Metallumcola ferriviriculae: one gene and its partner. Each later gene encodes a partner of the first gene's protein in a complex. Links are inferred from orthologs where the notes say so. Each region holds a gene or a part of one and is shown on either strand. Other genes may lie near its edges.

Region 1 (12,399 bases):
TGAACCCCCCTTTAAACACTCTATCTGTTCTGGAATTTCTCCCACACTCCCGCTTTGCGGAACAGTGCCTTGACGGTATCGGATGGTTGAGCACCTGTGCCTAACCAATGCAGTGCCCGATCCTCTTTAACTAACAATTCCTCGGGAGATTTTACGGGATTGTAATAACCAATCTCCTCAATAAAACGACCATCTCTGGGAGAGCGGGAATCCGCCACTACCAATCGATAGAAAGGGTCTTTTTTAGCACCCATTCTTTTTAGTCTAATTTTAGTTGCCACCTGATGTTTCACCTCCTTAAATAAATTACCAGAAGATTATTATTTTATACCCCTGAGTAAACTTACTTTGCCATTATCACGGTTTTTCATGATTGGTATTACTGAAAAACACCAATTATTTGAAAAAGGGCAAACCCATACCGGATTTTTTAGCCTTTTTAGCCATTTTTTTGGCCATTTTCCCCTGTCCAGCACCGGCATATTGCTGCATCAACTTTTTGGATTGTGAAAATTGCTTTAACAATTTATTTACATCCTGTACCCTTGCGCCACTTCCCGCTGCAATCCGCTTTTTGCGGCTCCCATTAATAATTTCAGGTTTTCGTCGTTCTTCGGCGGTCATTGATTGAATAATTGCTTCAGTACGAACCAGTTCCTTTTCATCAACTTGCAGGTTTTCCAACTGCTTGACATTTCCCATGCCCGGAAGCATGGAAATTATATCCTCCAGCGGCCCCATTGATTTCATTTGTTCCAACTGGTCCAAAAAGTCCTCCAATGTAAACTGCTGCTGACGAAGTTTTTGTTCCAATTGTTTTGCTTTCTCCTGGTCGAATGTTTCTTCCGCTTTTTCAATCAAACTCAGCATATCACCCATACCAAGAATTCTCCCGGCCATTCTATCCGGGTGAAAAGGCTCTAATGCATCGAGTTTTTCGCCAACGCCCGCATATTTGATCGGACAACCGGTAACAGCTTTTACAGAAAGCGCCGCACCACCACGAGTGTCACCATCAAGCTTAGTGAGAACTACACCAGTAACCCCTAATTGTTCATTAAATTCTTTACTGACATTAACGGCATCTTGCCCGGTCATGGAGTCAACCACCAAGAGAATTTCGTGGGGTTGAACAGTTTCTTTGATATCTCGTAATTCATTCATCAAATCAGCATTGATGTGTAGTCGGCCCGCCGTATCAATAATTACCGTATCGTTGCCATGAATCTTCGCGTGTTCAACCGCACCTTTAGCAATATGCACGGGGCTATTCTTATCCCCGAGAGAATAAACAGGTATCTCCAATTGTTCGCCAAGCACCTGCAATTGCTTGATTGCCGCCGGGCGATAGACGTCCGCCGCCGCCAGCAGCGGTCTCCTGCCTTTTTTACGTAATTGATTGGCAAGTTTGCCGCTGGTTGTGGTTTTACCGGCACCTTGAAGTCCTACCATCATCATCACAGTCGGTGGTTTAGAACTCATGTTTAGGCCCGTTTGAGAGCCACCCATTAGGGTGGTCAGCTCTTCATTGACTATTTTTATAACCTGTTGCCCTGGGGTCAAGCTGTGAAAAACCTCTTCCCCAACCGCACGTTCTTGAATTTTCGCTACAAATTCTTTAACAACCTTATAATTAACATCTGCTTCTAGTAAAGCCAGTCGTACTTCCCGCAATGCTGTCTTTACATCCGCCTCAGATAATTTCCCTTTTCCTTTAAGTTTTGAAAAGGTGTTCTGTAATTTTTCCGCTAATCCGGAAAAAACAGCCATTTAACTTCCTCCTTAGGGAATTAACTTCTCTTTAACAGCATCCAACATCTTTTTCCCGCGCTGCTTTAAATGGGGATCCTGGACTGCCTCATCTAACAAATTTTGCAAGCCGATAATTTCCAATGTAATATTTTCATATCGACTTATCAGCTTTATCTTATTTTCGTATTCTTGTAGAATTTTTTCAGTACGTCGCAGGTTATCATGTACTGCCTGACGGCTTACTGCTAATTGGTCGGAAATTTCCCCCAGCGACAAGTCGTGATGATAATAAAGCTCGATCATTAATTGCTGTTTTTCTGTAAGCAGCTCGCCATAAAAATCAAAAAGTCTAGCCATCCGGGTTGTTTTTACCAGCATATAATCACCTTGTGTAAAGTAATTTTGCTTGACACCAACCTATAATACAAAATATTCTTCAAAAAGTCAAGCCTGGCGAATCCTCCACTGTCTATTATGGTCATTTTTATTGAGATGGTCGTGTGAGTCTTACAGCCCTGTCCCTTATTTCCCTGAAAAGTTTTTCATCATCAATAGCCGCAACTTTGCCTTGTTCCATTACGATTTTACCATTAATCACCACGGTGTCTACATCCCCCGCTTGGGCAGCGTAGACAACATGAGCTGGAACATCATGTAACGGATAGAGATGCGGTTTTTGAAAGTCCAGAAGTATCACATCCGCCTTCATTCCAGGTGCTAAGACTCCCACTGGCAATCCTAAAGCCTGGCCACCGAATTTGGTGGCCATTTCCAAAGCTTGGTAAGAACAAATCACTGTTGGGTCTTCCTTATTTACCTTATGGAGCAAAGCGGCAGACCGCATTTCTTCCATCATGTCTAAATTGTTGTTACTAGATGCACCGTCTGTCCCCAGCGCTACATTAATTCCGGCCGATAGCATTTCCGGCACCGGAGCAATGCCACTGGCTAATTTCATATTACTTTCCGGATTATGAACTACTTTTACATCATTATTAGCTAGAATAGATATTTCTTCACTGTCTACATGAACGCAGTGAGCCGCCAGCACCGGAAAATTAAATAAACCTTGAGCCGCCAAGTGTTTTACCGGGGTTTTACCATAATTTTTGGTAATCTCTTCAACTTCTTGTTTCGTCTCTGCCACGTGAATATGAATGCCGGTGCCAAGTTCCTCCGCCAATTTCATTACCTTTTGCAAGTATTCCGGCGGGCAGGTATAAGGTGCATGAGGACCCAGCATAGTGGTTATTCGGCCGTTAGCCTGCCCTTGCCAATTCTCTACCAACTCCCTGCTTTCATTCAATGCATGTGTTCCGTTGGGAGCCATACCAACCATACCCCGGGAAAGCGACGCCCTGATACCGCTGTCCCTAACTGCCTTGGCAGCATCGTCCATAAAGAAATACATGTCAGCAAAAGTTGTTGTGCCACCGGCGATCATTTCTCTGGCGGCAAGCATTGTACCCCAGTAAACATCATCTCCGGTCAAATTTGCTTCCAACGGCCAAATCTTTTCTTCCAGCCACTGCATCAATGGCAGATCGTCAGCGAAACTCCGCAGCAAAGTCATGGCAGCGTGGGTATGGCAGTTGACAAACCCGGGCATAACCACTTTTCCCGCAGCGTCAATAACCGTATCCGGCCGCCAATCTGCCGGAATATCTCCTACAGCCCGAATTTTATTACCATCTATAAAAAGACCTCCTTGATAGTATAAGTCCCCTGCATCAGCTAAACTTTTTTCCATAGGAAGTAAAATACCGTTTTTTATTAATATTTTACTCATTGGCTGCCACCCCCGGTAATTTTCTTTAACTCCTCCTGATAAGGCGCGCTAACAACACCCTTATCAGTTATAATGGCACTAATCAACCGTGCCGTCGTCACATCAAATGCCGGATTAAATACCGGAATCCCCACAGGAGCCGTCATAATTCCGCCAATCCTACGCACTTCCTCATGATCCCTTTCTTCAATGACGATCTGACTACCGTCAGTAAGAGCCATATCAATGGTCGAGTACGGTGCCGCAACATAAAAAGGAATAGCATGTGCTTTGGCCAGCACAGCCAAAGAGTACGTGCCTATTTTATTGGCCACATCTCCATTGGCAGCAATCCGGTCCGCTCCAACTATCACTAAATCAATTTTCCCCAACTGCATTAAATAACCTGCCATACTATCGGTAATTAACGTTACCGGTATTCGATCCTCCTGCAATTCCCAGGCTGTCAATCTGGCACCCTGAAGCAGTGGACGGGTCTCGTCTGCAAAAACCGTTACCTGCTTACCATCAGAATGTGCGGTACGAATAACCCCTATTGCTGTTCCATATCCTGCCGTAGCCAGACTGCCTGCATTGCAATGTGTCAAAATTGCAGCGTTTTGCGGGATTAGTTTGCTGCCAAAATAGCCGATCTTTTTGTTTAACTCCACATCCTCCCGAAATATCTCCTCCGCCTCTTTTTCCAGTACTTTTATCACTGCTGCCGGAGTTTCATCCAAATGCACCGACATTGACTGCTGCATTCGCTTCACTGCCCAAAAGAGGTTTACGGCGGTTGGCCGCGTATTGAGAAGGACCTCCGCCACTTTCTCTAGGTGCTTTTTCAAAGCCGAAACATTGCCACCGCTAAATTCCATCGCCCCTAATACCATTCCGAAGGCCGCAGCAGCCCCGATAGCCGGTGCCCCCCTTACTTTCATAGTCCGGATAGCATCCGCAACAGCAAGATAATCAAAGCAATTAATTTGTTTAATTTCACTTGGCAGCTTTTGCTGATCCAGCAATAGTAATCGGTCTCCCTGCCAAGACATCGTTTCCACCAAGTTACTTCACCCCTGTAATTTTCTTTGGCTTGATACTGCATCAGTACAACTACACTGTTTCTTTTCCGCCATTTGCGTACTTTTGGCCAGTAAACGCTTGAGTTTGGCCTGATTTGCTGCCATTGTATCCAAAACCTCTTGATGGGTTAATTCAGTGTCAGAAATCCCTGCGGCAGAATTTGTGACTACTGCTACGGCACCATAACAAATTTCCGCTTCTCGTGCTAATACCACTTCGGGAACATTTGTCATTCCAACCACATCACCGCCTAACCGGGCAAACATAGCAACCTCTGCCGGAGTTTCAAACCTTGGTCCTTGGGTGCATATGTATGTGCCTTTTTCAACTAACGGCAGGTTTTCTGAATGAGCAGCCTCAATAAGCGTACCCCTAACCTCCTGGCAATATGGTTGGGTCATATCTACATGCACCACAGCATCTGCACCACCATTAAAAAAAGTATGTTTTCGACCAGAAGTAAAATCGATGAATTGATCCAGTATGACAAGCTGCCCGGGAGCGATATCTTCACGCAGCGAACCTACGGCTGCGGTAGCGATTATCATATCCACCCTGGTTTCTTTAAGCGCGGCGATATTAGCACGATAGTTTATTAAATGGGGCGGCAGCTTATGTCCTGCACCGTGGCGATTCAAAAAGACCACCTGATTACCCTCGGCATAGCCAGCCATCAATTTTACTTCTCCATATTTCGTCAAGACTCTTTGTTCCTCAGCATCTTGGAACAGTCCTGCATCATATAATCCTGTGCCACCAATAATCCCTATCTTCATTCACGAACCTCCTCACGACCGAACAGTGCCTTGGCAAATAACTCCGGTTGGAAAGGTCTTAAATCCTCCATTCCTTCCCCGATACCCACCAATTTTACAGGAATACCTAATTCATTAGCTACGCTTAAAACAACCCCACCTTTTGCCGTCCCATCTAGTTTTGTGAGAGCAATTCCGGTCACACCGACAGCTTCTTTAAATATTTTTGCTTGGGATATGGCATTTTGACCGGTAGTTGCATCCAAAACCAGCAGCACCTCCTGAGGCGCATCCGCTAAGTCTTTGGCTATCACACGATAAACTTTTTGCAGTTCGTTCATTAGGTTGGTTTTATTCTGTAAACGCCCGGCAGTGTCCACAATAACCACGTCATAACCTCTGGACCGCGCGGCATGAACAGCATCGTATGCCACCGCCGCCGGGTCTGAGCCGGCCTGATGTTTAATCACTGGGCATTCAACACGGTTTGCCCAAACTTCCAATTGCTCAATAGCAGCCGCTCTAAATGTATCACCGGCTGCTATCAGTACCTTTTTGCCCTCGCCTCTTAGCTGATATGCTAGTTTTCCAATGGTTGTAGTTTTTCCTGCACCATTGACTCCTACTACCATAATCACGGTAGGAGCATCAGCTAAATTAAGAGCAGCCCCTTCTCCTAACAGCTCCAAAACTAACTCTTCCAATACCAAGTGCAATTCTTCAGTTTCCTTTATTTGGCGGGACTTGACTTCTTCCCTCAACCTTTCCACCAACTGCATTGTGCTTTCAACACCTACATCACCTTGAATGAGGATTTCTTCTAGTTCCTCAAAAAAATCGTCGTCAAATTCCCTTTTGCCTGCAACTAATTGAGATATTTTACCAACGAATCCTTCCCTGGTTTTGCTTAATCCCTGTTTGAATTTATTAAATAACCCTGCCACAATCGTCCCTCCATTCTTTCAAAGTCCACAGCGACTTTGTAAAATACTTCTCCACCAGCAGGCTCTTTTCCTTTCCATTACCTTCCGAGCATTAAGGTATAAATTGAAAAACGGTTAAGGTCGAGACCTTAACCGGAATCATCAATTAATTTGAATAGGTTTACATAAACCCGTGTATTCCTGGGCAATGCCGAACTTTCTGTTACGTATTTCAGCTTCCCGCTCAGGCGTTTCTGCCTGAAAAAATTGCAGACCAAGCTGTTCATCTTCATCTGCCAATTGATACAGTTTGTCACCGCTTTCCACTACCGTGGCACCACGTATCTTGCCCTTGGCATCATGACCGATTGCGACAATCGCTCTTCCCCAAGTACCCGGGCCAGCATTGGCATCGCCAATATGCATCACGCCGGTACCGCCCGGGTGTGTATGTACTATTACAGCATCTTCCGGAACAAGCTCACTATAAATTTTGCGTAATGATTTTTGTGAAATATCTACGGCGCTGGAAGCTAATAGTCGTGAAGGGACAAAACCAATGCCTCCTTCAACTATCTGGCCCTGAGAAACCACCCGGCCGTCTTCAATTCTACCCATCATGGCAACTTCCCGCCCCTGACCAACCTCCATAGACCTGTCCACCAAATCTCTGGCCAGCCCTTTGTCAATGGCATTGATCTTAATGCGGGGAATATCGATAGTATGCTCGTGTTGACTGGTGTATTCGTCACTGCCGTTTTTATTACTGACACCCAGTTCAGTTGTCAATTCCAAATATTTAAGACTAAGTAAATTACTTTTTTTCAGAACTTCCTTTTCGTCATCCATAGTTACCGACCCTAATGTCGCCAAATTTAACATTTCTGATTCCGTGGCCAAATCAAAATATTCTTCCTTTGGCATGATTAATCCAATGCCGGCTAATCCATTATTTTTAACACCAATGCTTATGATAGGCAAGTTAAAAAAATCTACACCGGAAACGTCGGTAATTAAACCGGTTTTTCCGGGGCGTGTCATTATAAGCACAGCATTATCTGGGACCGACGACATTCCCTCTATTAACGATTTACCTTCCATGTTCGTTATATGGCTCAGCATTATTCTTAACGGAATGCCATTTAAACCACCATCAATTACTTTTGTGCTGGAAGAAACAAAGCCGGTGTCGTCAATAAAACCTAGACAACCCGCGTTTCTACCCTGACTTAACTCTGTCGTTCGCTGCACTAGCATGTCTACTATTTCCTGCGAAACAGCTTTTATTTCCATTCCCAAGCCTCCCCGAAAAATAATTTTTTGTGCACCCATACATATTTATTTTTCCCGGGGCGAAGGGAACTATGCAAGAATCAAATGGTTAGCTGACCCGACCGCTGCGTTCCAATTTTACCGATACAAGTTTTGATGTGCCGGTATTCTCCATCGTTACTCCGTAAAGATCGTCAGCACCTTCCATAGTTCCCTGGCGATGAGAAATTACGATAAACTGAGTGTTGACAGCAAAACCCTTTAAAACATCAGTAAAGCGGTCCACATTAGTTTCGTCCAAAGATGCATCAATTTCATCCAACAAACAAAAGGGACTAGGCCTATACTTCAATATGGCAAAAAGCAGTGCAATTGCCGTAAGTGCTTTTTCTCCACCAGATAATAGGGAAAGATGACTTAGCTTTTTTCCCGGAGGTTGGGCAATAATATCAATTCCGGCTTCTAATACATCTTCTGCTTCAGTAAGACGAAGTTCAGCGGTTCCGCCGCCAAACATTGTTGAGAACATTTCAGTAAAATATTGATTTACCCGATTAAACGTTTTACCAAACCTTGCTTTCATGATAGATTGCATTTCAAAAATTACTTTGTTCAAAGAATTCTTTGCCTCACGCAGATCAGAAAGCTGTTTGGTAAGAAATTCGTACCTTTCACTCACCCGCTGATATTCCTCAATGGCGCCAATATTAACAGTCCCCAATGCCTGCATCTCTTGACGTAAGCTGCGCAGCCTAGTGGTTAAGCCTCTAACCTCCAATTCGTCATCTTGGTCTAACAGCGCCTGCTCGTAGCTCATTTGATGGTTTTCCCATAATCGTGCACAATAATTTTCTTTTTCTGTTTCCCATTTGGCAAGTTTAATTTCTTTTTGATTTAATTCTATTTGCTGCTGCTGCAAACTTTTATTATTGAATTTGATTGTCTCTTCTAACTGTTCAATGTTGATTTTGCATTCATTTTTTTGTTCTTTAAGTCCCAACTCAGCCTCATGCAGCTTTTCCAGCAACAGTGCTAGTTCCTTGCTTTCTTTACTGAAATTTTCTAATTTTTGATTTATTAGTTGATTTTGTTGAACCAGCCTTTCTGATTCAGAGTTTTTCGCTGCCATATCCACAATTACATCATTTAATAGCCGTTCCTGCTGATTAATATCGTTATTAACTGACTGCTCTTGTTGTTCTAAAGCGGCCATTTTTACCTTTTTACCAGTTATAATTTCTGAAATAGTACTTTTCCGGGACTCCAAATTTCGGTTTGCCTCAGTTAGGCTTGCGAGGTCCTGCTCCTTGCTGGTGCGCTGTTGCTCTAAGCGGGATAGCTTCTCTTTAAGTTCAGTTTCTTGAGCTTCAATGGAAGATAAATCTTCTGACAACTGGGCTTCTTCCCATTCGAGACCAGTTGATACTTCCACTAAATTATCTATCTCCTTAGTTAAAGTCACTGCCGATCTTTCCAAAATATCTTGTTCCTTAAGTCTCTCTTCAATCAATTCCTTAAGTTCTGTTTCTTGACCATTAAAGCCAGCTAGTTTTTGCTGTTCTCTTATCATTTGGTCATTAATCTGCTTGAATTGACCTTGCAATTTCCCAAGCGATTTTTGCAGACGATTTATTTCACCTTCACGACGAATCAGGCCACTCTCCTTAGGACTGCTGCTCCCTCCGGTCATCGCTCCACCGGCATTGACCACTTCTCCCTCTAAAGTAACAATCTTCATTTTAAAGCCGTATTTTCTCGCCGCCGTCACAGCACTTCTCATGTCTTCGGCAATAATCACACTGCCAAGCAGGTGGTCCAATATCGGTTGATATCGTTCTGGAGCATTAGCCAAATCCTTCGCCACACCAATAATTCCGGCCATGGATACAATGCCGCTTAATTTACCGGATAATAGTCGAGGTCGTACCGTATCAAGAGGAAGAAAAGTAGCTCTACCACTGTTGTTGCTTTTTAAAAACTGGATGGCGCTTTGCGCATCAGTATCATTATTCACCACAATATTTTGGGCAGCGGCTCCCAGCGCTGTTTCTATCGCCAATTCATACCTTTCCGGTACCACAAAGAGTTGGGCTACGGCACCACAAATACCGGTCAAGCCCTGCTGTTGTTTCTCATGAGCCTGAAGAACCTTTCTTACACCACGGTAAAACCCGTCATAACCCTTACTAAGACCTTGTAGTGCTTCTAGCCTATTAGCCTTTTTACTTATTTCAATTTCCACCTGACGTCTTTGCAGTTCCTGCTGCTCTAATTCCCGTCCTAACGTTACAATTATTTCATCCAGATCCATCAGCTTCTGGCGGAAGTTATCAACCTTCTTCCCCTCTGATGCCATTCGTTCTTCTATATCAGCCAATGCTTTCTTTTTTTCAGTTAGTTTGTTTTGCAACTCACTTCTCTGTTTGAGAAACCGCTGCTCTTGTACACCATAGTTACGCCTGTTTTGGTCTTGTCTGGCCAACTCGTTTTTTACACTGCTTTCTTTGTGCAGCATATCAAAAATCTCGTTTTTCAAATTCTCTGCGTTTACGGCACCTGTAGAAAACTGATCAATCAGCTGCTGATAGTTGTTTTCTGTCTCAGTAACCTCACTAAACACTTTCTTAAGTTGATCGGCTATGCCTTGCTGCTTCTCCCTGATGCCAGCTATTAGTTCCTCTAACCGGCCTTTCTTTTCCTGCAGGCGTTCCTTTTCTTGAGATAATTGGTCTATTCTTTGGCTGCCGTTCTGACGTTTTTCCTTCTCTATACCCATAGAAGCTTCCAAATGCTGAAGTTCTTGTTCTTGACGGTAAAGGCGCTGCTGTATTTCACTAATCTTTTCCTCTAGCTGCTTTAAGTTGAGTTTGTTTTGCTCAAGGTCTGCTTCCATCAGATTATTCTGAGCTTCTCCCTCTTTCACTTCAAGCAGTAATTGCTCCCGTTGCTGTCCGGTTTGGTCCAGCTTCTCCTGTAGTTTGCCGATTTCCACCACGGCACCCTTGATTTCAAGTTTATCGTGTTTAGACTTCAGAGACTGGTATTGTTCAGCTCTTGACGCTTGTTCACCCAGCGGTCCTAATTGAGATTCAATTTCCTGAACCAAATCCTGGAGGCGCTCGATGCTCTGTTCCGTCCTATCTAATTTTTTGGCAGCTTGTTGTTGACGATATCGGTACTTACTAATGCCTGCTGCTTCTTCCAACAGAGAGCGCCTATCTTCGGGCTTAGAATTTAGAATTTCTTCTACTTTTCCTTGCCCAATTATAGAAAAAGACTCTTTACCCACGCCACTATCCATAAATAACTCATGAATATCCTTTAAACGGCAGGGCGTTTTATTAATTAAAAACTCGCTTTCTCCTGAACGAAATACGCGCCGAGTAATATCCACTTCATTGAAATCAAGAGGTAAATTCCCATCTTCATTGTTTAATACCAAAGAAACCTGAGCCATGCCTACAGGTTTTCGTTCTTTACTGCCGGCGAAGATTACATCTTCCATTTTATTACCCCGAAGTGACCTGGCGCTTTGTTCCCCCAGTACCCACCGCACCGCATCAGCGATATTAGATTTACCAGAACCATTTGGTCCCACCACAGCTGTAATGCCCGGGCTAAACTCCATTATTGTTTTATTGGCAAAGGACTTGAATCCTTTTATCTGTAGTTGTTTTAAGTACAACTTGTTCCCTCCCCCAAAGTTGACTATTACTTCCATTATTTTACCATAGCGGGTAATCCCTTACCAGTAACTAGCAGTTTCTATGTATCCTGGATTCCCGAAAAGTATAACGATGATGTCTAGAAGCATTGGAAACAGTAACCTTAAGCTCGTTACACATTTCATATGTGTAACGATGTGTCGAAAATGCTCGAATTCCTAAAAGTGTTGTTATTACAGAGCCTCAAGGGATTGCCTCGTTATATATTTGTAAGATCCGCGGGAATGCAGGATGTATAGGAAATTATCCACAACCCATAATTTCCTATACATCAAAAAAAATAGCCGTAACCCATTATCGATTACGGCAGAGATAAACCATATTCCTCTATTAACAGTGTCTTCATATCTAACTCACCTTTATTAGTGCCATTGACTAAAATGCTGACTCCATCACCACTAGAATCTCTATCCGGTTTAATCTCAAGTCCTATACCGGAATACTCATGTTCTAGGCGGATTTGGTTAATTCTTCGATATCCAATCATTGCTGATAAAGCTTGAGTAGATACTAAAAGCCTAACCATATCTCCCTGACAAAGATTTTGTCTCTTTAATAGCATTTTGGCCATATCATAATAAATACGCGTTTCTACCAAATGCCCCAATGCTTGGTGATACGGGCCCGCAACCACTTCTGCCTCCAACCCCGGCGACGGGTGAAGCCCCACACGAATAACGGGAATATCGTTAGCCTTCAATAACACCACCGCCCGCTTGCTGAAGTTTATAGCGGTTTCCAAGGTTAAAGGGCGATAGCCGATATCGGCTTGCATTGAAGCCAAAGTCGTATTTTTTAAAACAACTGTTGGATACAAGCGACAAAAATCCGGGTGAATCAGGACTGTTTTCGACACGGAAGTGAAATCAGAGCTCTCTGTACTGCCTGGCAATCCTGGCATCAGTTGAATACCTACCTGAAAACCATTGTCACGCAGCATCCTGAATGCCTCCATGGAATGCTGAGACGTATGTCCCCGGCCGGATAATGTTAAAACCTGGCTATCAAAGGATTGTACTCCCAGTTCCACCGTTCCTACAGCATAATCTTTTAGCACTTGTATTATGTCCTCGTCAATATAATCAGGTCTGGTGGAGATACGAATTCCATTAATAGCACCT
Region 2 (15,649 bases), 870 kb from region 1 along the record:
CGCCGAATATTCTCAATTTCCAGAAAATCAATTATTTCCTCAACTACCCGCCGATGAACCACTTCTTCCCGCTGGGTCTTCCCCCAATAAAGCCCACCGGCAATTATGCCGCTTTTCATTTTGATATGGCGCCCCAGCATTAAATTATCCAATACGGTCATATGGGAAAATAATTCAATATTTTGGAAACTTCGGGCTATACCCAGATTGGCTCGTTGGTGAGTGGCCATATGGGTAACCTCTGTGCCTTCAAAAGAAATTTTGCCTGTAGTGGGTCGATAAAGCCCGCTAATACAGTTTAGTAGACTGGTTTTACCAGCACCGTTTGGCCCAATGATGGCGAAAATGTCCCCCTTCCTCACTTGAGTGCTGACATTGGTCAAGGCGGAGACCCCGCCAAAATGTAGTGACACCCGATCAATCTCCAGCTGTATCACCGACACCCCTCCTTTTTTCTGAATTTTCACATTACTATTGTCAGTACTTATTCTACTGTCGGTTTGTGGGAGTGTAAACGAACTTACCGCAAACGGAATATTTTCGGTGTAAACTGTTTAAAAGGCAATCTCAGTGGGGGTTAAGTGACAAATATCTGCTGACCGGCACCTTAAAAAGAGTGACCCTACCGGTCACTCTTTAAAATCGGTCTTTTAATCTTTTATCCTACCGTTCAGTAAGAAATTCGCCACAGCCATTAACCGCCGAATAGCAGGTTAATGATAAAAACCGATGCCAATAATCCGGTGATGTCCGCGATTAAGCCCAAGGTAACTGCATAGCGGTAACGTCGAATCCCTACAGAACCGAAGTAAACCGTCAAAACATAAAATGTCGTATCGGTACTACCCTGCATGGTTGAAGCAAGCCGCCCAATAAAACTGTCTGGCCCATGGGCGCCGATTAGTTCAGTAGCAATGCCCAAAGCGCCACCCCCTGATAACGGCCGCATCACAGCTAGGGGCAGCACTTCTCCCGGCGCGCCGATTAACATCATAATAGGATTAATGAACTTAACAAAATAAGCCATTGCGCCTGATGCCCGAAAAACACCGATAGCCACAAGCATACCAACCAAGAAGGGAATGATACGAACGGCTGTTTCAAACCCTTCTTCCGCTCCTTCAACGAATGACTCATAGACCTTTACCCCCCTAAAGAAGCCGGCCACCGGAATGACAAGAAGCAGAAAGGGTATGGCCCAGCGAGAAACCTCGGATACTATGGACAGTAGCATAAAGACTTAAGCCCCCTTTTAATGTTGCTTCAAACAGAAAACCCAGGCACTAATCTTTGCCGTATTTACGTTTATACCGGGAACGCAGAATTTTATCAGCCGTTACCGCTACAATGGTGCCGGTGGCAGTGGCAAAAATCGTAGGGCCGACGATTTCTGTAGGATTAGCCGAACCCGAAGCCACCCTGATACCGATGATAGTGGCCGGTATCAGGGTAATACATGAGGTATTTATGGCCAAGAAGGTACACATGGCGGCACTAGCCTCATCAGGCGAATCATTCAATTCCTGCAGTTCCTGCATCGCCTTGAGACCAAAGGGTGTGGCTGCATTTCCCAAACCCAGGATGTTGGCACTGATATTCATAATAATGGCTCCCATGGCCGGATGGTCCTGGGGTACCTGCGGAAATAGAAATCTGGTAATCGGACAGACAATTCTAGCTAAAAAATTAATCATGCCTGATTCTTGTGCCACCCGCATAATACCCAGCCAAAGCGCCATTATGCCAATTATTTCGATAGCAATGTTTACCCCGGCCTGGGCAGAATCCATAGCGGCCTTAGTAACTACTTCGATGCGCCCGTTTATTCCCGCCACAGCGATGCCGGATACCAAAAGTGCCAGCCAGATGATATTAACCATCGATCTCACTCCTCAGCAAGTCCTATAAGAAAAACTATGATAAATACAAGCTGTTTAGAACAAGCTGCGAAAATACGCGTTTTTATACACAAAAAATAAGCCCCTAATGGGCTTATTGCAAGTGCCATGGACGGGGTTGTACCTGCGCAAACGCGTCGCAGTTGCTTACATTGGTAAACCTTGTCCTTCACTGGCTAATGGTGCATTAATGAAAGGTCAGGATGGCTATCAGGGACTGCCAAATGGAAGTCAGCAGGGACCGCCTTTTGACTGTGCTTCCGGCAACCAAGTCCACTGTCGCCACCCGAGTATCATCCATAAAGAGGCGAATTTCCCCTAACCATTCCCCTTCCTCTACCGGAGCTGTTACCGTATCAGGCAGGACCACCCGCTGTTCCAATTCTTTCTTTTCACCGTCCAGTAAAGGCACGGACAGCGTACCGCCGGTAACTACAGCAACTAAATCCTTGCGGCCGCCTTCAACCTTAATATCCCGGATAAACTTACCCGGTTGCAGCACCGGTGTACGGTTGAAAGTATTAAAGCCCCATTCCAGCAGCTTTTTACTTTCGCCATAAACATCGCGAGCGTTTAACACCACGGCCACCAATGTCCAGCCGTTTTTGGCAGCAGAACTAACCAGGCAATTTCCTGCGGGGGTAGTGTAACCTGACTTTACTCCGTTAGCAAAAGAATAATATTCTTCATCGCCGGTCAGCAGCCGGTTTATATTTTTCATCAGCTGTGTACGGCTCTGACGTTTTACCTCTGCTTCCGGCAAAGCAATGATCCGCCGAAATTCAGGCAGCTTGAAACCCTCTCGGGCCAATAATGCCAGGTCATAGGCCGATGAATAATGGTCCGGCGAGTGTAGACCATGGGGGTTTGTATAGTGCGTATCCTCTGCGCCAACCTCAGCAGCATAATCGTTCATCATCTTCACAAATTCTTTCTCAGAACCTGCCACTGCCTCTGCTGTAGCGACTGCCGCATCATTGCCGGATAATAGCAGCATTCCATAAAGTAAGTCCCGGAGCCGCAGTACCTCTCCGTTCCTAAGACCCATAGATGATTCTCCGGTGGCAGCTGCGCCGACACTGATATGTACCTTCCGGTCCAGATCTCCCCCCTTAATTGCTAAAATAGCGGTGGTAATCTTGGTGGTGCTGGCCTGCGGCAGACGCTGATGGACGTTCATTGCGTATAATACTCGACCCGAATCTAAATCCATCAAAACTGCCGCCTGTCCATTAATTCTAGGTTGCGCGACAGCGCTAACAGGAAGAAGTAATATGTAGAGAATAAAGATAACCAGACTTAAAACCCGATGACAGTTTAACTTCATGCAGTCAACTCCTCGATGCCGCCCAATGTCCAAACGCAGTGTTAACACTTAACTATTCCACATTTTCTATGTGCTTCCCTGCAGTTAAACCTGCGAGTTTTTGTCGTTTTAAACAGAAAATTACCAATAACTTGACAAGTTAACCATAATCGTGCCAGGCACCTTTTTGTCAAGTTATTGGTGATAAATTTATTTGCGCTAGATCACCGATGATTAGACTCCACCCTGAAGACTGTGCTCTTGGTCATCTAGTTCGGACTTTTGTTTGCCCCCCATCATAGATTGTATCTGGTTTAATACCTTAGGGGCCATATCAATAAGCCGGTCTACCATAACGTTGCTATCCACCGGCAGCAACCGGACCTCATCATTATTAACCACTAAAAATCCCATTGGCTGAACTGACACACCTGCACCGCTGCCACCGCCAAAGGGCAACTGAGCATCCTTGCCGCCGTTACCCTGCTCTTGTTGGTACTCGCCGCCGCCGGCGGCAAAACCACAAGATACGCGACTCACTGGAATTATCACGACGCCATGTGGTGTTTCCACCGGGTCGCCGATAATTGTGTTCACGTCAACCATTTCCTTGATACTTTCCATGGCTGTCTGCATCAATGATTTAATTGGATGATCTTCTGCCATGCCTTCACCCCTTTCATTTGTACCGTCTTCATAGCTAAAGAAATTACTAATAGCATAACACGCGAACCTGCAATAATAATATGACCTAAACGCATAGACACTATGCAGTCAAAGTCAAGCTGGAATCCAGGCCGCTCAAAGTTTGGCAGCACTTCGAGGGTATCTTTGCGAGGATTCATTTTCATATTACTCGCCATAAACTGGTACACCATATTTTTAAAAGCCCATAAACTACCGGCAGTCAAGCCGGTAAGTGAAGCATCCCGAAAACCAAATTCCGTCTGCCAGTAAAGTTTTTTGCAGCGAATATTCCTCATAAGTTTTTTGTTAATGTAGATAACCTTATACATAGCTACGCCAACTTCAGGTGTAATACTAATTATTTTTGGTAGTTTATACCAAGGCAGGCTTTTACTACGGATTTTCAAATTCTTTTTAATTATCGGGCGCTGGTGAATAGCTTCCAGTTCCCCTAATAATTCCACTATCGGTTGCAATCCTTCAAAATGTAACGTAATTACCGGTATTTCTAATTTCCCTAGGGGAATTAAACCAAAAGGACGCCAATAGACCATTAAATGATCATCGGCCCGGTGGCGGTTGTACATAAAGCGCACTGTGACAGGTATTGTGAAAACGGCTAACACTATCAGCGGATAAAAAAATAGATAATACTTAAACATTTACAAGCTCCTGACCAATGTTTTATCCTTATATTTCCACTAAAGCAGTGTCATCTATTCATTTAACAACTATAAATAGCTTTTAGCTCATTTATTCGGCTGATGATGTTAATAATAATGAATATACGTATCGCAAGTCAAGGAGGCCTCACTATGAATCATCGTAGCAGCGGATTGAGTGCCTGGCAATTAACCATGCTGGCATTGGGTACTGTAGTAGGAGGAAGTTTTTTTCTTGGGTCGGCTATAGCCATAAAGGCCGCCGGACCGGCAATATTTATTTCCTATGTAATTGGAGGTATTTTAGTTTATATTATCCTTTCCGCACTGTCAGAAATGACTGTGGCAAATCCCCATACCGGTTCATTCAGGACCCATGCGGAACAGGCCTTTGGGCCCTGGCTGGGGTTTATAGTGGGGTGGGTTTACTGGACCGGCCTTGTGTTGGCCATGTCCAGCGAGGCAACAGCTGCATCGGTATTTATCCGGGCCTGGATACCACAGCTGTCGTTGCCGGTATTAGCCATCGCCATTGTGGTATCGGTGACTTCATTAAATTTGTTGGGTGCCAAGACTTTGAGCCAACTTGAAAGCGGTCTGGCTGCGATAAAATTGGCTGCATTGGTGGGTTTCGTAGGCATCGCCGCGGCATTAATAGTAGGATTGTTTCCCGGTAAGCTGCCGGTGGGATTGGGTGCGATAACGCAGGAGCCCTTACTGCCCAACGGGATAGGCGGGGTGGCGGGCAGTATGCTGATTGTGCTCTTTAGTTATGCCGGATTTGAAATTATTGGCTTGGCCGCTTCGGAGGTTAAAAACCCCCACAAGGTGATTCCGAAGGCCATCATCTACACTGTGATAGGCCTGGCAGGGTTATATATTGCGGTAATGTTTACACTGCTGCCTTTGGTGCCAACGGCAGGACTGACAGAAAGTGTTAGCCCTTTGGTCGCCGCCCTAAATGCCGTAGGTTTAGGAGTTGCGGCCGGGTCAATCAATATTGTTCTAGTAACTGCCATACTATCCACCATGCTGGCTGCCACGTTTGGACTGGGCAGAATGGTTCGTTCCCTGGCGGACACAGGTAATGCACCGGCATTTTTGATTGATAAGGGTGATGTTCCTTATCGGGGCATACTCTTTTCCGGTGCTTCCATGTTGGGCGGCGTCAGTCTTTCATTTTTTTTGCCAAAGAGTATTTATATCTTCCTGGTCAGCTCGGGTGGCTTCTCCCTGCTTTTTGCCTACATTATCATAATGTTGACTCACTACAAATTCCGTGCTAAAAACGGCTGCCCTCCCATAGGGCACTGTCAGTTAGTGGGTTTTCCCTATACTGCTTGGGCGGCTATCGCCGGCTTGGTAATTGTCACCGTAACCATGCCATTAATCCCGGGTCAAGGTTCCGGACTATTCGCCGGCTTAGTATTTTTAGCGTTCTATGCAGTCAGTTACCTAATTTTTAAAGCGCTGCCCGAAGGTATCGGGCTTAAGGATATGGTGTCAGCCAAGCCGTTGGTGACAGATAGGGACCCAGACCGGTCCGATGCAGCGGAAGCATCCTCACAAATAAATGCAGATAAGCAATAAAAAGTAAAACCGGCCGCGCTAATGGCGGCCGGTTTCTTATTTGTCTAACTGCTTAATCAACTACGGGCTCCACTCCCATTGTGACAGAAGCAGTGCCTTCCTCCATAACGCCAGGTGCAACAAGAATGGTAATAATATACTCTCCTTTACGACCGACCATGCTATATGCTGGGGTCGGACACCGGAGGGGTAAAGGCGCGCTGAGACAATTCATTGTCAAGCATCATAATGCCTGAGCCATCCTCGCCAAAACGCTGCAGTTTCTTGACAATACCGTTCATGGTGGACTCTTCTTCCACCTGTTCGTCAATAAACCACTTTAAGACACTAATAGTTGCATGCTCTCTTTCCTCGGTTGCCAAATCCATCAGCTTATAAATACGCTGGGTGACAAACTGTTCATGCTTTAATGCCGCCTGAAACACCTCTGTGACCGTAGAAAATTCATTATTGGGGTCTTCAAACCCCTTCATAATTGCCCGGCCGCCCATTTCATTAATGAAATTGTAGAACTTCATGGCATGAAAACGTTCTTCTTCGGCCTGTACCAAAAAGAAATTTTCGAAGCCCCGCAGATCTTCTGAAGCACAGTACGCTGCCATAGCAAGGTAGTACTGAGCAGAATAAAACTCCCATTTAATCTGCTCATTTAGTTCGTTGAGTAGTTTTCCCGAAAACACAATATCGCCCCCGAAGATTAATTAGTATCGATTAAATTGCCCCACTGCGAAAATATTATGCCAACTAATCACTTCCCTGGGAAGCTGCTGCTTCCTCTACGGCAGCCTTATCGAGAAATTTTTCCGGGTCAGGCAGGTCTTCCAAATCGTCGAGGCCAAAGTACTGTAAGAATTGACCGCTGGTGCCATAAAGAATTGGCCTGCCCGGCCCCTCCTTGCGACCAATTTCCTGGATTAACTTCTTTTCCATCAGCGTGTTGACCACACCATCCACTTTAACTCCGCGTATCTGTTCCATTTCAGCCCTGGTAATTGGTTGGCGATAAGCCACAATGGCTAGAGTCTCCAACGCAGCCCGAGACAGAGCATGGGCCTGGGGCTTATATAATTTCTCGATATACCCGGAAAATTCCGGCCGGGTGCAAAGCTGGTAACCGCCGGCTAAGCGTACTAATTGGATGCCGCTTTCTTTATCATTATATTTACGGGCCAACGAATCCAGCAGTTCCTCAGTATCCTTTTCTTTGGTCTCTAGTATATTAGCCAGATTTTTTATTGATAATGGTTCTGCGGCAACAAAGAGTAAGCATTCTAACGCAGCCAATAGAGTTTCCGAAAATAGCACTATGCCTCTCCCCCGTCATCTTTGTCGGTATCTTCCCTGGAATAGATGGCTATTTCAGCAAAATTTCGCCGCTGACGAACTAGTATGTTTCCGCTACGAATAATTTCCAGCAAAGCCAAAAATGTCACCACTACTTCTACCCGGGACACCCCGGGACGAAATAGTTCGGCGAATATTATCCCATTGGGGTTGAATCTGAGCCGTCCACGGATTTCTTTCACTTTATCGCGAATGGTTATTTCCGCACGGTGAACCTTGGTTATAGGCTCTTCATCAGGCATCTTCTCCAGTACTTGAGCCAAAGCGTCCAAAAGGTCGGCCATTTCCACATCCTGCAACGGATTATCGTTGCCGACAAATGCGCTGGCCATTTCTTCCACATCAACCGGCCTGGTAAAAACTCTGCCTGCCGCTTCTTCCCTTTCTTTTAAGTATTCTGCCACCAGTTTAAACTTCTTGTACTCCAACAGCCTTTCCACCAACTGGTCCCTAGGGTCCAGGCCCTCATCCTCTTCTTCCTCTTCCTTGGGAGGTTTGGGCAGCAGCATTTTGGCCTTAATAGACAAAAGAGTAGCCGCCATTACCAAGAACTCACTGGTAACCTCCAAATCCATTTGTCCCATGGACTGCAGGTAATGGAGATATTGATCAGTAATCCGGGCAATAGGAATGTCGTAGATGTCAATCTCATTCTTATCAATGAGGTGAAATAATAGGTCAAAGGGCCCCTGAAACACCTCAATATCAATTTTATAGCTCATCTGCTCCCCGCCTAACCGATGTTCATTACCTCTCGCACAACGCGTAAGGTTTCCGCCGCTTGTTTTCGGGCCTTATCGGCTCCAGCAGTCAATATTTCCTCAACAATCCCGGGGTTATTTTCAAGCTGTGCCCGACGCTCCCAAATGGGATTAAGGCTTTCGATCATCTTATCTGCCAAACGCCGTTTGCAATTAATGCAGCCAATGCCGGCGGTACGACATTGCGCAATTCTTTCTTCTACTTCTTCATCGTTATAAATCTTATTATAGGTGTGCACCACGCACACTTCCGGATCGCCGGGGTCAGTCTTTCTCACCCGGGCAGGATCGGTAATCATTAGGCGTACCTTTTCCCACAGTTCCTCAGCATTGCTGCTAATGGCTATGTCATTGTCATAACTCTTGCTCATTTTGCGCTTATCTATACCGGGCAGCATGGATATTTTCGCCAGCTTTGGCTGGGGCTCGGGGAAAACTTGGCTATCATACAGATGATTGAAGCGGCGCACTATTTCACGAGCCAGTTCCAGATGCGGTAATTGGTCTTCGCCTACTGGAACGGTATCGGCCCGATAAACCAAAATGTCTGCCGCCATCAACACCGGATAACCAAGAAAACCATAAGTACGGATATCCCTGCCCGCGCCCAACTGCTGCAGCTGCTCTTTATAAGTAGGACAGCGTTCAAGCCAGGATAATGGCGTGGTCATGGACAGAAGCAAATGCAGCTCCGCGTGTTCCTTGACGTGAGACTGAACAAAGATAGTACTTTTTTCCGGATCCAGACCGGCACTAAGCCAATCAATAACCATTTCTCGTGTATCTTCCTTGATGCCTGCTGTATCTTCATAGCCGGTAGTCAAAGCATGCCAATCAACTGGTGCAAAAAAACATTGATACTCTTCCTGGAGACGCACCCAGTTTTCAATGACACTCAAATGACCAATATGCAGTTTCCCGGTGGGACGCATACCGCTAAAAATCCTTCCCTTGCTCATACAAACACCTCTCTGTCAGTTATTATAATAGGGCAAAGCTGCTCAAATACATAAAGGAACTATAAATAACTTGAACTACAGGCCACAAAATCCGGCCGATTATTCCGGTAAACAACAACAGCAGCAAAATCATCGTTCCATATCGCTCCAGATTCTGCATTATGTGGGCCTGACCGGCAGGCAGAAGCCCGGCGAGTATCTTTGATCCGTCCAAAGGCGGTACCGGTATGAGATTAAATACTGCCAGTACTATATTATAAAGAACCACTGACTGAAAAAAACTGCCCACATACCAGTTACTAGTGCCAAATAGCTGCAGGCCTACAGCCCCCAGATAAGCCAAAACCAGATTCATGACCGGCCCGGCCAGACTTACCATCATCATTCCCTTACGCCGGTCGCCGCGAAAGTGGAATGGATTGACCTGAACCGGTTTAGCCCAGCCAAATCCTACAACAATAAACATCAAGGCACCTAAAGGATCAAGGTGATTAAGCGGGTTTAAAGTCAGCCGTTTTTGATACTTGGGGGTTGGATCCCCTAGCATATAGGCTACCTTTCCATGGGCATATTCATGAAAGACAATGGCAATAAGAATAGCTGGGATTGCTGCCAACAATGAGTTGATATCCATACTGTGCATTTACAACACTCCTTTACTTTCCAACCAGTTACGAACAAACCGCTGCTGGTCCTGAACAGTCTCTACTTTCCCCTCAAGCACTGCGGCCTCCAAAGCAAATAAGACCTTGCCGTACACAGGCCCGGGCTCAATACCCATCTTTCCAAGCACCTTCCCATCCATTTTAAGCAGTTGCGGCAGCCGTGTGCGCAGCCGAAAGTATTGATAGACATTTTGTTCCACTTGTCCTTTTATAAATAAAAGAATTAGTGCCATCCCTAATGGAGAGCAATCCTTTAATAACTTATGCAGTTCACCCGGCCCCGGTGTTTCCAAGTCCTGCAGCATGGCTGCAGAATCCTCCTCTAAACAGCGCTTTAAGGAACTGCGCTGTTCTTTGGTAATCGAAAGCTGGTCTAGCCATGCAACCGCACTAGTTTCATCGGTTTCTCGTAAAATAACAGTGAGAAAAACCAACCATCGCTCTAACGAAACCCCAGTAATGTCTGCTACTGCGGTGATCACCGGAATTACTTTATTTAAGGACTCTTGTATAGAGTTTTTCCATTCTAACCCCGGAATAATCTGCGGCCAGATACCCAGCTCCGCCAACCGCCGTAAACTTTTCACCGGGTCGTTTTCTGCAAAGATTAATTTTAACTCATTCCATACCCGGTCTGGACTAATGTTTTTCAGTGCTTCCTCAGCAACAGCGTTGCTTAATACATGAGCAGTTTGTGGTTCCAATTGAAATTGATAACGTTGTTCAAACCGCACGGCCCGTAATATACGGGTAGGATCTTCGATGAAACTGAGGTTATGCAGTAATCTAATGCGCTGCTCTTCCAAATCACTGTAGCCGCAAAAAAAGTCAATCAGCAGGCCAAATTCATCGCGATTGAGGCAGATTGCCAAAGCATTAACGGTAAAATCCCGCCGATAGAGATCTTCCCTTAAGTTGGTTTCCTCTATGGTAGGCAAGGCTGCCGGATACTCATAAAATTCTTTCCTAGCAGTGGCAAAATCAACCTTAATGTCTGATGGCAAGTGTACGGTTGCGGTATTAAATTTTTCATGCACCCGTACGTTACCGCCAAACTCAGCGGATAGTTTTTCCGCTAATTTTGGGGCACTGCCTACCACAACTATATCTAAATCCAGATTGGGTACACCCAGAAGCAGGTCCCGTACGAACCCTCCCACCAAATAAGCACCCCAATTATTTTCGTCAGCCAAGCGACCAATTCCTGCAAGCAGCTTTAACTGTTCTCCCTCTAACTGCTCCCCCAGCAAGTCAAGTATATCCGGCATGGTCTGCCAATCACACCGATCCTGGTAAAGTGTATTAAAGGGATGCGCATAACCATCACCATGCATGGTGCGTAATATATCACTTCGGGAGATAATACCTACTATTTTTTCTCCAGCCATTACCGGCAGTCGGCCCACATCATACCTGACCATTAATCTCTGAATTTCCGGTAAAGGCGTGTCCGGAGAAATCACTTTAACCTGCCTGCTCATAAATCCTTTCACCGGCGCGTGGCCTAAGCCATGATGCAATGCCTTATCCACATCCCGGCGGGAGACCATACCGACCAGTTTGGCGTCTTCCCTTATAGGCAGCCCCGAATGTCCGTAGCGCAGCATCATCCGACCGGCCTCTTTGATAGTTGTATCAGGAGCCAGCACTTTAACTGGATAGGACATAATTCCGGCCGCGGTGACTAGGGGTCGTACATTTTGTTGAAGTAATTCTATCAATTGCTGGTTGATGGTGGCTGGGTCGCCGTTTTTCACTGTGGCGGCAGCCGCTTTTGGATGACCGCCGCCGCCAAACCCGGCCATAATGGTATGCATCGGAACACAGTCTAAGCTGGTACGCCCTACCAGATGCACCCTTTTGCCCATTTTCACCAGGGAGATGAAAGAATTAACGCCTGTAATTTCCAGTAGTTTGGCGGTAAGATAAGCGAGCCCACCTATGTAGTCTTCCACTTTTACTTTGCTCACCAAAATTAAAATGCCATTAATACTTACTTCAGTAATATTACTGAGCATACTATTAAGCAAGCCCTGTTGGGCCTCATCCAGATGCTGTTCCATAAATCGTGACACCACTGATAAGTTAGCCCCTTTGTCAAGCAGCAGTGCCACTGCCCGAACGTCCCTAGGTGTAGTTCCGGGATGAGTCATAGCCCCGGTATCCTGATAGATTCCCAAGGCAAATATGGTGGCTTCAAATGCAGAGATACTTTGACCTTGGGTTGCCAGTTCTTCCACTAAAAGCGTGGTAACGGCACCCATCTGCTCCTGTTTGAGCCTGTAGGCCTTAATACCGTCTTTTTGTGACGGGTGATGGTCATAGACAAGCACCTCCCGCGCGGAATCCAATGCCCACTCCATTTCTCCCAGCCGTTCTGGAGTATTGGTGTCAACAATAACCACCCGGTCTAACTGCTGCTTTTCCACCTGATGAGCGAATAAAATAGGGAGGCTGTCCTTATAAAGAGACAAAAACTCAGCCACAGCCGGACCGGCTTTACCGGACAGTACCATTTTCCCTTTGGGAAAAAGCTTCTTAGCGGCAACCATGGCCGCCAAACCATCAAAATCTATATTCCTATGAGAGAGAATTAATTGCAACATTTACCCCTCCGAACAGCCAAATACTGCCTTAGATTATATCATTAAAGCGGCGGTGAGGCCAGAAAAGCGCACATTAGAAAAGCAGCACCCAAAGGGTGCTGCCATGAGCTACAATATTTTTCTGAGAAAATCCTGGGTTCTGCTGTTCTTTGGATTGCTGAATATATCCTCAGGAGTACCCTGTTCGACAATTACCCCTTCGTCCATGAACAGCACCCTATCCCCCACTTCCCGGGCAAAGCCCATCTCGTGGGTAACAACTACCATAGTCATACCCTCTTTGGCCAAATCCTTCATAACCTCCAGCACCTCACCCACCAATTCTGGGTCTAATGCGGAAGTGGGTTCGTCAAAAAGCATCACTGCCGGATTCATGGCTAGAGCCCGAGCGATAGCTACCCGCTGCTGCTGACCACCAGAAAGGTTGTCCGGATAAGCATCGGCCTTATCGCTAAGGCCAACCTTAACTAGTAGCTCTAAAGCCTTTTCCTTGGCTTCAGCTTTGGAAAATCCCCGCACCTTGGTGGGTGCTAACATTAGGTTTTCTACAGCGGTCATATGCGGAAACAGGTTAAACTGCTGAAACACCATTCCGGTCTCCGCCCGCACTTTGTTAATATTAGTTTTAGGGTCAGTTAAATTGAAACCGTCAATAATTACCTCACCGGAAGTGATTTCTTCTAACATGTTTAGGCATCTTAAAAAGGTACTCTTACCGGAACCGGAAGGCCCGATAACACATACCACTTCCTGCTCCTTAATGCGTTCGGTAATTCCTTTAAGCACTTCAAGCTCACCGAAATTTTTGTGTAAGTCCTTAACTTCTATAATTGTACCCTTATCCGATTGGCTCAATTTACATCAAGCCTCCTCTCAACATATCGCAGCATTAATGTTATAGGAATTGTTAAGCTCAAATATAATACGGCCAATAGTGAATAAATCTCAAAGTAAGCGAAGTTTGACGCTACACTAATCTGCGCCTGCCTAGTCATTTCTGCCGCACCAATAATAGTAAACAGTGAAGTATCTTTTAAGCTGATAATAAACTGATTACCCAGCGAAGGAATCATGCGACGAAACGCTTGGGGCCAGATAATATGATACAAAGTGTGGTAATGGTTAAGCCCCAGGGACCTGCCCGCCTCTCTTTGTCCTTTAGGCACACCCTCAATAGCACCCCGCACTACCTCGGCAATGTAGGCCCCGGAATTAATGGCAATCGCAGTTATTCCGGCCGGTAATATGTCAAGATTTAGCCCCAATAACTGCGGCATGGCATAATAAATCCAGATTGCTTGCACCAGAATCGGCGTGCCCCGAATTACCTCTACATAAACTGTTGCCGCCGAAAAGGCGTATTTATTCTTGGCAGTACGGCCTAGGCCCACAATAGCACCTAGAAAAAAACCTATAGCCAGGCCGCCCACTGTAAAAATAATAGTAAGCTTCATTCCAGCTAATAAAAACGGAAGGGCCTGAGCGACATACTTGAATTGCAAATCCATTAAATCACCTCTGGGGATATTTACCACTTTTACTCATATAAATGTTAGAGCGTAACACTGGGTTACGCTCTATACTGCAGTTAGAACCAACAACTTATCCGTGAATAAATTTATCATCCACATATCATAGCAAGGTCCTTAAACACTAATAAAACCTATTTCTCCGGTTGTTTACCGAACCATTTTTCATAAATGTCGTTGTAAGTGCCGTCATCTTTCATTGCCTGAAGTGCTTCGTCAACCTGAGCAGTTAATTCGCTGCCTTTAGGAAAAGCAATACCGTAGGACTGACCTTCCATTAATTTGCCAACGGTTTTAACTTCGCCGTCACCAGCAGTCTTAATATAATATTTCACGTTAGGTGCATCATGGACAGCAGCGTCTACATTACCGTTTCTTAAAGCCATGTAAGCATCTGTGATATTCGGGAAAGGAGTGTTTTTCTTCACGCCGTCAATACTTGCTACGAAATCATAGCTGGTAGCACCGGTTTTTGTTCCTACCACTTTACCCTTTAGGTCTTCTTTACCCTGAATATCAGAATTATCGGCTCTAACCATGATTAATAATCCGGAATCATAGTAAGGCATGGAAAAGTCAACTTTCTCTCTACGTTCGGGCTTAATGGTCATACCCGCAATAGCTGCATCAATTTTATCCGTCTGCAGAGACGGTATTAAAGCGTTGAAATCCATGGGGCTTAACTCATAGTCTACTTCCAAACGCTTGGCAATTTCGGCCCACATATCAATGTCAAAACCTTCATAATTACCTGTTTCTTCATTACGGAATTCAAAAGGTACAAAGCTTGTATCAACACCAACAACTAGTTTTTCTGCCTTATCTTTCGGTTGTTCCCCTGCCTGTCCACCGTCGTCTCCTGTGCAACCGGCTAAAAGGCCAACCCCCAACAATAATACAATTGACAATACCAATATCTTACTCTTACGCATATTCTTCCTCCTCCATAAATTTGTCTGCCTCTCCACATCATAATCATATTATATTATACACGATGCTATGACAAAAGTAAATGAAGGTATATTATCATAAATACTGTATACAGTCCAGATTTTTTCTAAAAATCGACTGAAAAAATTTCTAGAAAACTTAAAAGGGCCGTATAGGCCCGTCTGCTAACCAATAGACTGAAGACAAACTTCTTTCTTTTTTGCCAATCTTTCCGGCATCACATCGTTACGAATTAAGTCCTGATAAGTCTCGGCCTTAATTATTAATTCCGCCTGCCCGTCTTTAACCAATACCGCCCCCGGTTTGGTAAGACGGTTATAATTATTGGCCATACTATAGCCGTAAGCGCCGGTACAGGGCATCAGCATGAGATCGCCGGCCTCAGTTTGGGGCAGTTCTACGTCCCAAGCAAGCATATCACCGGATTCGCAGCATTTGCCGGTAATCGAAACTGTTTGCTCCAATTCTCTATCAGCTTTATTGGCTAAGATAACCTCGTACTTAGCCTGGTAAAGAGCCGGGCGAATGTTATCCGTCATACCGCCATCCACAGCCACATACTTACGAACACCGGGTATTTCCTTGACTGAGCCGATGGTGTAAAGTGTGCTGCCGGCAGGACCGGCAATAGACCGGCCAGGTTCTACCAACACCCGGGGGGATAATAGCTCAAACTCCTCAGTTTTCTCTT

The links.
Region 2: the proteins of smc (region 1) and MFMK1_RS14435 are in contact, whole or in part, in a crystal structure (PDB 3ZGX), measured with the Bacillus subtilis proteins. The link is inferred for Metallumcola ferriviriculae from one-to-one orthologs.

The regions. Positions count from the first base shown.
Region 1 is NZ_CP121694.1:2,056,326-2,068,724, reverse strand. Bases 7,463-11,629 are described here. They hold smc (chromosome segregation protein SMC), read right to left. Parts: upstream 11,239-11,629; coding sequence 7,663-11,238; downstream 7,463-7,662. Other genes in these bases: MFMK1_RS10290 (elongator complex protein 3), read right to left, coding at 11,580-11,629; MFMK1_RS10300 (peptidase S7), read right to left, coding at 7,463-7,574. Also shown: rpsP (30S ribosomal protein S16), read right to left, coding at 21-281; ffh (signal recognition particle protein), read right to left, coding at 397-1,770; YlxM family DNA-binding protein, read right to left, coding at 1,783-2,130; MFMK1_RS10320 (amidohydrolase), read right to left, coding at 2,237-3,541; mtnA (S-methyl-5-thioribose-1-phosphate isomerase), read right to left, coding at 3,538-4,581; mtnP (S-methyl-5'-thioadenosine phosphorylase), read right to left, coding at 4,591-5,379; signal recognition particle-docking protein FtsY, read right to left, coding at 5,376-6,302; more of MFMK1_RS10300, read right to left, coding at 6,444-7,462; more of MFMK1_RS10290, read right to left, coding at 11,630-12,399. UniProt on the Bacillus subtilis protein: Required for chromosome condensation and partitioning.
Region 2 is NZ_CP121694.1:2,921,181-2,936,829, forward strand. The notes cover bases 6,329-9,121. They hold MFMK1_RS14435 (segregation and condensation protein A), read right to left. Parts: upstream 8,210-9,121; coding sequence 7,448-8,209; downstream 6,329-7,447. Other genes in these bases: MFMK1_RS14425 (ferritin), read right to left, coding at 6,329-6,823; scpB (SMC-Scp complex subunit ScpB), read right to left, coding at 6,888-7,448; trpS (tryptophan--tRNA ligase), read right to left, coding at 8,221-9,121. In the rest of the region: MFMK1_RS14390 (ABC transporter ATP-binding protein), read right to left, coding at 1-437; MFMK1_RS14395 (spore maturation protein), read right to left, coding at 695-1,234; MFMK1_RS14400 (nucleoside recognition domain-containing protein), read right to left, coding at 1,284-1,880; MFMK1_RS14405 (D-alanyl-D-alanine carboxypeptidase family protein), read right to left, coding at 2,086-3,225; ytfJ (GerW family sporulation protein), read right to left, coding at 3,439-3,870; MFMK1_RS14415 (DUF2953 domain-containing protein), read right to left, coding at 3,840-4,553; MFMK1_RS14420 (amino acid permease), read left to right, coding at 4,707-6,143; more of MFMK1_RS14425, read right to left, coding at 6,305-6,328; more of trpS, read right to left, coding at 9,122-9,207; MFMK1_RS14445 (site-2 protease family protein), read right to left, coding at 9,230-9,850; MFMK1_RS14450 (CBS domain-containing protein), read right to left, coding at 9,851-12,478; MFMK1_RS14455 (amino acid ABC transporter ATP-binding protein), read right to left, coding at 12,587-13,309; MFMK1_RS14460 (amino acid ABC transporter permease), read right to left, coding at 13,330-13,986; glutamine ABC transporter substrate-binding protein GlnH, read right to left, coding at 14,142-14,939; lysA (diaminopimelate decarboxylase), read right to left, coding at 15,123-15,649. UniProt on the Bacillus subtilis protein: Participates in chromosomal partition during cell division. May act via the formation of a condensin-like complex containing Smc and ScpB that pull DNA away from mid-cell into both cell halves.